Regions from separate parts of the Viridibacillus sp. FSL E2-0187 genome, predicted to be linked through region 1. Evidence: riboswitches for the same ligand, from Rfam matches in the RefSeq annotation. Region 1 holds a riboswitch; each other region holds the start of a gene.
The links. Region 1 has a riboswitch for cobalamin ahead of MHH85_RS12360 (Ig-like domain-containing protein). Riboswitches for the same ligand answer to the same signal wherever they lie in the genome.
Positions count from the first base shown of each region.

Region 2: it holds a riboswitch for cobalamin, as region 1 does, so the genes downstream of both, MHH85_RS09895 (energy-coupling factor ABC transporter permease) here and MHH85_RS12360 (Ig-like domain-containing protein) in region 1, are expected to answer to the same signal.
Region 3: it holds a riboswitch for cobalamin, as region 1 does, so the genes downstream of both, MHH85_RS09555 (Ig-like domain-containing protein) here and MHH85_RS12360 (Ig-like domain-containing protein) in region 1, are expected to answer to the same signal.
Region 4: it holds a riboswitch for cobalamin, as region 1 does, so the genes downstream of both, MHH85_RS08825 (glutaredoxin family protein) here and MHH85_RS12360 (Ig-like domain-containing protein) in region 1, are expected to answer to the same signal.

Region 1 covers NZ_JBBOVG010000001.1:2,521,917-2,524,111, forward strand. The annotation lists gene MHH85_RS12360 (Ig-like domain-containing protein) at 1-1,259, opposite strand, end outside; cobalamin riboswitch at 1,482-1,659, opposite strand; gene MHH85_RS12365 (DUF4083 domain-containing protein) at 1,893-2,075, shown strand; gene MHH85_RS12370 (ABC transporter ATP-binding protein) at 2,140-2,195, opposite strand, start outside.
Region 2 covers NZ_JBBOVG010000001.1:2,042,554-2,044,748, forward strand. The annotation lists gene MHH85_RS09890 ((2Fe-2S) ferredoxin domain-containing protein) at 1-89, opposite strand, end outside; cobalamin riboswitch at 289-479, opposite strand; cobalamin riboswitch at 723-906, shown strand; gene MHH85_RS09895 (energy-coupling factor ABC transporter permease) at 1,108-1,869, shown strand; gene MHH85_RS09900 (energy-coupling factor ABC transporter substrate-binding protein) at 1,866-2,168, shown strand; gene cbiQ (cobalt ECF transporter T component CbiQ) at 2,170-2,195, shown strand, end outside.
Region 3 covers NZ_JBBOVG010000001.1:1,975,382-1,977,576, forward strand. The annotation lists gene MHH85_RS09555 (Ig-like domain-containing protein) at 1-1,265, opposite strand, end outside; cobalamin riboswitch at 1,452-1,644, opposite strand; gene MHH85_RS09560 (transcriptional regulator) at 1,805-1,963, opposite strand; gene panF (sodium/pantothenate symporter) at 2,113-2,195, opposite strand, start outside.
Region 4 covers NZ_JBBOVG010000001.1:1,829,317-1,831,511, reverse strand. The annotation lists gene nrdE (class 1b ribonucleoside-diphosphate reductase subunit alpha) at 1-374, opposite strand, end outside; gene nrdI (class Ib ribonucleoside-diphosphate reductase assembly flavoprotein NrdI) at 371-730, opposite strand; gene MHH85_RS08825 (glutaredoxin family protein) at 727-951, opposite strand; cobalamin riboswitch at 1,070-1,247, opposite strand; gene MHH85_RS08820 (hypothetical protein) at 1,546-1,842, opposite strand.

The sequences.
Region 1 (2,195 bases):
GTAGTTTTTACTACTAAGTTCACATTCGCCTTTTGCGCAGGAATCTTTAACGTGAAAGTTCCTTTACTGTTAGCTTTCGTTGATGCAAGTAATTTAGTTCCATTGTAAATTGAAACTGTTGCATTGGCTTCTGTTGTTCCTGTTACGGAAGTTGTTTTGTTTGAAATTGTTCCCACTGTAAGTTCAGTTGGGCCCTCAGTATCTGGATTTTCCACTGGTGGATTTGTATCTGGTATTTCACCAGCTGCTAATCTTGCAAATGTTGATTTTCCATTCAATGCGTCTTCTAACGCAATGATTACTTGTTCAGTAGCCATTAAGTTTGTTTTAGTGTCTCTAATCATCCATTTAAATGAACCGTCTTCTAATTGATAATCATCAATCATTTTTTCAAGGATGTTAACTTTTTTACCGTCTTTTTCATAGCTCCATTTGTTAGCTGTTAAATCTTCTCCAGCTGTAGCTAGTCCCATAATAATACTTGCCATTGAGTTTGTATTATCTACAAAACCATCTTTTTGATATTTTGCATGAATACCATCTACTGCTTTTTTAATTGACTCGTTAATTGTTTCATTGGTCTTATCAGCATTATTTAATAACGTTAATGCAGTTAAATTCCAACCTGTTACATCTAAATCATCAGATGAACCAAATCCAGAGAATAATCCTGAATTATTTTGTTTCTTTAAAATCACTTCTAAATGTTTGGCTTTATCATAATCTGCATTTGCTAATCCTAGCGCTATTGATGCCCAAGATTCACCGTATGCAGTAAAAAAGCTACCATCAGCTTTTTGTTTGTTTTGTAAATCTTCAACAATGTTGCGTTGTCCAAGGTTTGTTGGATCTAACCCTAGAATATAGGCGCCTATAATAGTACCTGCATCTTCATTTGAAGTACTTGAAGCAGCCGTTTTAGGTTTCACCCAATAAGATTTTTCGTTTGTAACTTCTGAGCCCTCTGCCCATTTGTAGTTTTTAATATCCATACCTAATGCATACATTGCGGATAATGACCAGTAGCCACTGTGTGAACTATTTACCCTAGAACTAATAGTTTGGTTGTTAGTAATATAATATTGTTTTGCCTTTTCTAGTGAGTTCACTAGTTTTTCTTTGATTACTTGTGGTGATGTTGTTTGAGATGCATTGTCATTGTTTACTACAGTAATACTTTCAGCTTGAGCAGTAAACGGCGATAGTAATGAAAGTAGCATAACAAAAGCTAGCATCATACTGAATGAACGTTTCAACATTTGAATTCCTCCGATTTTATTAAGGTTTATTGGATTCGGAATTCGGCTTTTTCATGCTAATCGACTATATAACTTTCACTTATTGATGAAATTTAAAAGTTCTTAACAATGAAAAAAGCTATTTCTCCATAGAGAAATAGCATAAATACAAAGAAATATAGGACAACAGTATTGTCTAATATAGATTGTTTTGCCGTAATCTCACTTTATTCCGAAGAGTAGATATACGCTTTGAATTAGATAGGTCTCCTGGCTTATGCATCAATTTACTTTAAGGACCTTCCCGTATAAAACAGTGGTATTCCCTTATTTCATCAGCATTTACAGTTGCGGATACAGCTTCGGTATTTCACCGAATTCCCTTTTATGTATGTACTACACCTAATTCTGGCATACAATATTCACTTACTATCAATTTATCATAATATTAAAAATTAATCTATTAAATAATGATTTATTTTTGATATTTTATCCATTTCACATCAAATAATTACATAAATCAAAAAAGGAATGTATATATCTTAATCTCAAAATTGGATTTACTCTATCATTTTATGACCACCATGACTCCTAATAAACATGTTAAAATAGAAAATAATACTATATTAATAGTATTAATAAAGGAGGCATTAGATGGCTAATTTTGGAGATATGCTTATACTTTTTGTTGTCATTGCTTTAATTTTATTAGGTACGATTTCTTTTATGCTATTTGTTAGAAGAATCATTATAAATACAACACCAAAGAATGAATCTAACGAACTAAATGAAAAATTGGATAGGATTATCATGTTATTGGAAAAACAATCTAAATAATTATTATTCGTTATAAAAAACTAGTTGCCGAATCTAATATAAGATTTATCAGCTAGTTTTTAATTTAATTCAACTTCGATAATAATGGACGATTATTTTGCCAAATAACTTCTACTGGAA
Region 2 (2,195 bases), 480 kb from region 1:
GTTACCTCTTCCCCGCCTTTCTTCAAACAACTACTGCCATTGCAAATAAGCAAATGACTTTTCATACTTTCTAAATTCCAAGTTGTCATAGTGATCCTCCCATATGGTGTTCATCATTTTTTAAGAAAAGTCTATGGAAATAAGGTGAATTGGCAACTAGTCATCAATTTTGCAAATAAAAAAACCTTAATTCAAAGAATTAAGGTTTAAAAACTAGATTATTCAGACAACACACCAAAAAAAACAAGCGTCATCCACTGTAGCCTTCACCTTTCCCTCCGAAAAGTATCGTTCATAATTATAAAAGCAGGTTTCCTGGCTTACGCGTCACTTTACTTTGATCTCTTCCCAGTATTTCACCAGTGAGTATTATCATTTCATCAGCGTTACAGTAGCGGGGGCTGCATCGGATTCTAACCGATTTCCCTATTATCCAACATGCTCAATAAACCAAACATGTCGGCACTTTTAAATTTGATATTCAATTGTATTATTCAGTAAATTCTAAATCTGTAACTATCATATACTAAATTTTACTAGATTCAAATAGATTTTTTTATGAATATTATCTTGACATAATTTAGAACTTGCATTTTCACCTATATAATGTCGTTCAGAAAGGTTATATCTACCTTACTACTTAATTTCAATATTTTTGAAAATTCTATAAAAAAATATAGTAGAAAGAAAATTCTCATGATACACTATATTCTGAAATCAAACAATTCAATAAACTTTATGGTGTTAAATTAGCTTTTAACTTAAAAGGGAAGTCGGTGTTAATCCGACGCGGTCCCGCCACTGTGTTGAGGAGTTTTGCTACATAATGTCACTGTCAAATGACGGGAAGGCTGTAGCAAAATGATGATTCTAAGCCAGGAGACCTGCCATAAAGTGAGGAACTGTTTCAACCTACGAGGATGGGTGTGAAAGTGAGTAAGTCTTATTTTTTGATGACTTTTCCTTCACGCACTTCTTTCTATGAAAGAGGTGCTTTTTTATTCAAAAAATCGCTGTACGCCCTACCCTGAGAGGTATTTCATAGGAGGTGTTATTTATATATAAATGTATATCTAGTAAAAATACATAAACAAAAGGGAGAATAATATGAATAAGTTAAAATCAATAGTTAACTGGAAAATGATATACTTTTTAGCATTTGTCATGATTGTTCCAAAACAAGCATTTGCCATGCATATTATGGAGGGGTTCTTACCTGTTGAATGGGCTATCTTTTGGTGGGCAGTAACAATTCCATTTTTGATTCTTGGATTCCGATCAATACGTAAAACAATTAAGGAAAATCCAGATACTAAAATGATGCTTGGCTTATCTGGGGCTTTTGCTTTTGTTTTATCTGCACTTAAAATTCCATCTGTAACAGGTAGTTGTTCTCACCCTACTGGTGTAGGTTTAGGAACTGTTTTATTCGGTCCATTTGCAATGAGTATTGTAGGTTTTATTGTTCTTTTATTTCAATCATTGCTTTTAGCTCACGGTGGCTTAACAACACTTGGTGCAAATGCCTTTTCAATGGCAGTCGTTGGTCCTCTAATTGCTTACGGTGTATACAAAGGGGCTTCTAAAGCAGGCTTATCTTTTGCAATTGCTGTATTTTTGGCTGCAACTTTAGGTGATCTTGGCACTTACCTAGTCACTTCTATTCAATTAGCACTTGCATTCCCTTCTGAAGTCGGTGGATTCTTTGCTTCTTTCACGAAATTCAGTAGTATTTTTGCATTAACGCAAATTCCTTTAGCTATTTCTGAAGGTATTTTAACTGTAGTCATTATGAATTTCTTAAAAAAATACAACGTAGCTGAGTTAAAAGCGCTGCACGTCTTCTCGAAAGGAGCTGAACAACGATGAAAAAAAATCTAATATTAATCTCAATCGTTGTCATTCTTGCAATCTTCCCTCTTTTCATTCAAAAAGGGGCTGAATTTGGAGGAGCTGATGGTGAAGCTGAAGCTGCCATTGGTGAAATAAATGCTTCATATGAGCCTTGGTTCTCAAGTATTTGGGAGCCACCAAGTGGTGAAATTGAAAGTCTATTATTCTGCCTTCAAGCAGCCATTGGTGCTGGTTTTATCGGTTATTTTGTTGGTCTAACAAGAGGTAAATACAAACGCAAAGATAATGTTAATAACAAAGAAGGTCAAATATAAGATGCTTCTTATTGATAAATATGCTTA
Region 3 (2,195 bases), 550 kb from region 1:
GCGATTGCAATAATATTGCTTCCAGCCGCTTGTTTTTTAATTGTTACTGAGAAATTCCCTTTAGTATCAGCTTTAGCTTTATTTAATAAATTATTGTTATTGTAAATATAAACTGTAGCATTTGCAGTAGCTTTTCCTTTAACAACAGTTGCGCTATCACCAACAGACTCCACTACCGGTGCAGCAATATCTACTGCGTAGAATTTAATAGATTCTGCAGCATCTGACATATCATAAATACGGTTTTTGTCGTTTTCTAGACGATTATATGCAGCAAGTGCACGTAATCCTTGATCTGAAGACATTAAGTTTGGAATTTTAAGTGATAAACCACTCTTTAACCCACCCGTAGCACTATCTACAAAATTTACTAGGTTAGAAACAGCCCAGTTACCATCACCTTTAATGAAACGTGGATCCGTCTTTGGATTTGTTTGATTAGAAGTTAAATTGATGATGAATTGAGATACCGTTTCAGGACTGTCACCTTTTGCCCACTCTGAGTAGAAGCCGCCTTGTTCACCTAGTTCTTTACCTAAATAATCATTTGCTTTTTCAACTGCTGCTTTTACTTTGTCATCCTTTGTATAAGGTGCTAAAGCAGTAGCCGTCATTGACGTTGAATCTTTATCAGACCCATAATCTAGAGACCATGCAAATGATCCATCTTCAAATTGATCTTTTACTAAATCATTTACCAATTTCGTTCTTGTAATCTCAGCGTATTTCGCTTCATTTGATAAATCATAATTTTTCGTATCAATAGCGTTTAAGAAATGAAATTTATTCCCATTAGTTAATTTTTTCGCTTCTTCAGTAGCCAAATATGTATCATACATAGATTTAACTAAATCATAACCTCCCACATTACGTGGATCTTTGTTGATTGCTGTTAATGCAATAATGACTTTTGAATATTTACCAACGTCTTCAGAAATTTTACCATCTTTACTTTTAACCTCTTTAACAAGGTTGTTATAGTAAGTTTCATAGTATTTAGATGGAACTGGTACGCTAGCACGAGCGAAATCTGTTACATAGTCTTCATCACCAAATGACGGGTTAGGCACTTGTTGTAGTAAAAATGCCGCTGTTGAATTTAGAACGTTTTTATAACTGACATCTTTCGCTGGTACTTGAACTGTCGCTGAAGTATTTTCTGCAGCGTTTACTGTTGACAATTGTCCCGGTAGTTGTGAAAAGGCTAATAAACTTGCCATGCCGATTGGTGCTACCCATTTTCTTACCCATTTACTTGTGTACATGTTGAAATCCCCCATATCTTTTTGTGAATTATTTGTAGTTTTTGCTTCAAAAGGATGAACATATATATAAGGGCAAAAAAATATCCCTTTACGCAATGTAAAGAGAATTTGGACGGCGAAATGCCAAAAAAATGTACAGTTATATACAAAAAGGCCTTCGATGCTCCAAATCTCCCCCTCGAAGATTGAAACTACATTATAAAAGCAGGTCTCCTGGCTTGTGTATCTATTTACTCTTGTTCCTTCCCAGCGCATTAAACATGCACCAGTGGTTCGCAACAATTTCATCCACACTTACAGTAGCGGGGCTGCATCGGATTTACACCGATTTCCCTTTTAGCTTATGATGAACATAAGCACTCTTATAAGAAATATTTAATTGTCTATTAATCTAAAGTATTTCATAAAAGTTTTAGATTGTAAATTAGATTTTTGTATTGTAATAAAATTCAGACTTTTTTCTCTTAATTTAACAGAAACATGACAAAACCCTACCTGTTTTGAGCAACGGGTAGGGTTTTTATAAAATTGCTATGGCATCAGACTTCGTAATCATCGCTTCCCTTCGTATGTTGATTGAATGCGTTTAACTGTTCTACTGTTAAGTTTTTCACATAAAGATAAAAATTCATTGACTCCATACCATAATTTTCACAAGCAAGACAATACGTTTCATAACCTTCTCTATACATTTCCATGTGAAACCTCCTGTTATATAACAAATTTATTATTTTTTATTAATATATAACAGTTTGAGTTATCTGTCAATTATTCTAACGAAAATTTTTATCCTATTTTTCCATATAAAAAACACCAAACTTTGTAATTGAAAGTTTGGTGTTTTTTATTAAATAATTGAGGTCTCATTCTTAACTTTGTCCTTCGTAACAAGACTTACTACAACAAATGCTACTAAAGATAAGATAATAG
Region 4 (2,195 bases), 690 kb from region 1:
TACAAAGCAATAATGACAATACGGTCCTCATATTTTTCTAAAATTTCTTCCCCGTCACGACTTTTCATTGCATAGCTATCGTAAAACTTACTTGCACTCATGAAGGATGGGAAACGGAAATTATAATCATATGCTTTTTTGTACAGCTGTTTAATAAATTCCATATCATACATATCGATAAATTCTTTCTCATAGTAACCTTCATCGACTAAATAGCGAATTTTTTCTTCGATATCAATAAAGTAACGTAAACGCACATTTACATATTCTAAAAAGTAACGGCGCGTTGCTTCACGATCTTTTTCTAACTCTAATTGACCAGTTGTGCTATAACTATTCAGTACATCATTATTAAGTTTTAAATATGTTTTCATCCCATCACCCTCGTTTCATAAAACGTTTGTATTGCTTCATAATCAGCTTGATATCCCCTTAAATCTAGCTTACGCACTAAGGGAACATGATAAGTTGCTGCGATTTTCTCACCAGCACCTCCAAATACCGCATGTCCGAAGTTACTGTTGCCACTGACAACTACTCCCTTACACAATTCCTTGTTTTCTTCTAAAAAACGAGTCACTTTTACAGGGATATCACCTAAACCGTCAGTATATGTAATTAATAGATAAGGCTCGCTCAATAATAATCCCTCAGAGATTTCAATTGATTCTACCTTTAGTTTGGAGACTATATTTCGGACATTGCCAGTACGACTTGCATAAACAATCATTGTGCAATCAGCTCAATTTGAGAAACAATCTCCGTTACATCTCCTATAAATGTTTCGTTATATTCAAGAACAGGCACGCTTAAAAAGCCTGCATCAATAATTGTTTGCTTTGCTTGTTCATCGTGATCAATGTTCACAATTTCTGGCTCAAGTCCTGCACGTTGTAATTCAGATTTTACCCAAAGACATTTAGGACAGATTGTTTTCGTATAAAGTTTCATATATATACCTCTTTTCATTATATAAAAAGGCTATCTCTAAGAGAGACAGCCTAAGATGGGAACGTTAAAAATACATAAGAATGTTTACGTTCCCACTTCTTATTCCCCGAAGAAATGATTGATTTGTTTCATATAGGCAGGTCTCCTGGCTTTGCTTCATTCTTTGATCCCCTTCCCATGCGAATGCACAGTGGCTTTAATCATCGTCAGCTTAACAGTTGCGGGGACAGCGTCGGTATTGTACCGAACTTCCCTTTTAAACTACATATAGTAGTACCTTAATAAAACGAACACAATATATTGTTATTCAACAGAACTAAGTGTACCATTCTTCAAATAAAAAGTAAATCTAGAATTGGGAATTTCTCAAAGTGAGATTATTCAATATTATCAGCTGAACAATTCGCGTAACAAAATGCTTAAATCCGTCTCACTCCGGCAATACATGTTTAGTTCAGCGTAGCCGATAATTGCAAATCCGTATTAACTTCTCCGTAATAAGACGTTATTGTTGTTAAACTTAGATTTTCAAACGACTTTATAGAAATATTTTAGTGTAGTTTTTAACAGCTGATTGATAAATGAAGCATTATTTTATGCGAAAAATGGAGCTATAAATAGCATTGAAATAGCAAAAATAGTACACGTATAGCTCATTATTTTTGGTAATTTCACTTGATTCTTGGCCTTATAGAATCCTGAAAACTGAAGTTTATTACGATACAAGACAAATAATAGCATAAGAATAGAAATCCCTACTAACCAACCACCAGTAGTATTATCTACATTGATATCAAATTGTGAGTAAATTTGCTTTACAATGCTTCCCATAATACCACCTAAAAGTAAAAAAATAAAAATTATACGAATCAGTTCTAATATAAGCCTCATCTATCTACCTCCTGCGTTGAAGTAAGAGCAATTTATAAGTTCATTAATATATTCTTTTTGGAGTAATATTTTCTTTGAATTAGTTAATTTAAGCAGCACTTGTGTTGTATGAACGCTCTTACTTTATTTTTCACTACAAACTGCGTAATTTAAAATAAGGTTTAATATATTTTTTTATCAATATAATAATAAAAGCACATAATAGATAATACTTATAAACAAGATGCCTAAAAAGACTAATGGGGAACCATAACCTATAAAAGCGAATACCAGATCCGTTTGAACAACAGGGTCATATTCGTTTAATATATTTGGCTTGTAAAATTTTGTTTTAATATATCCCCAACAAAAGT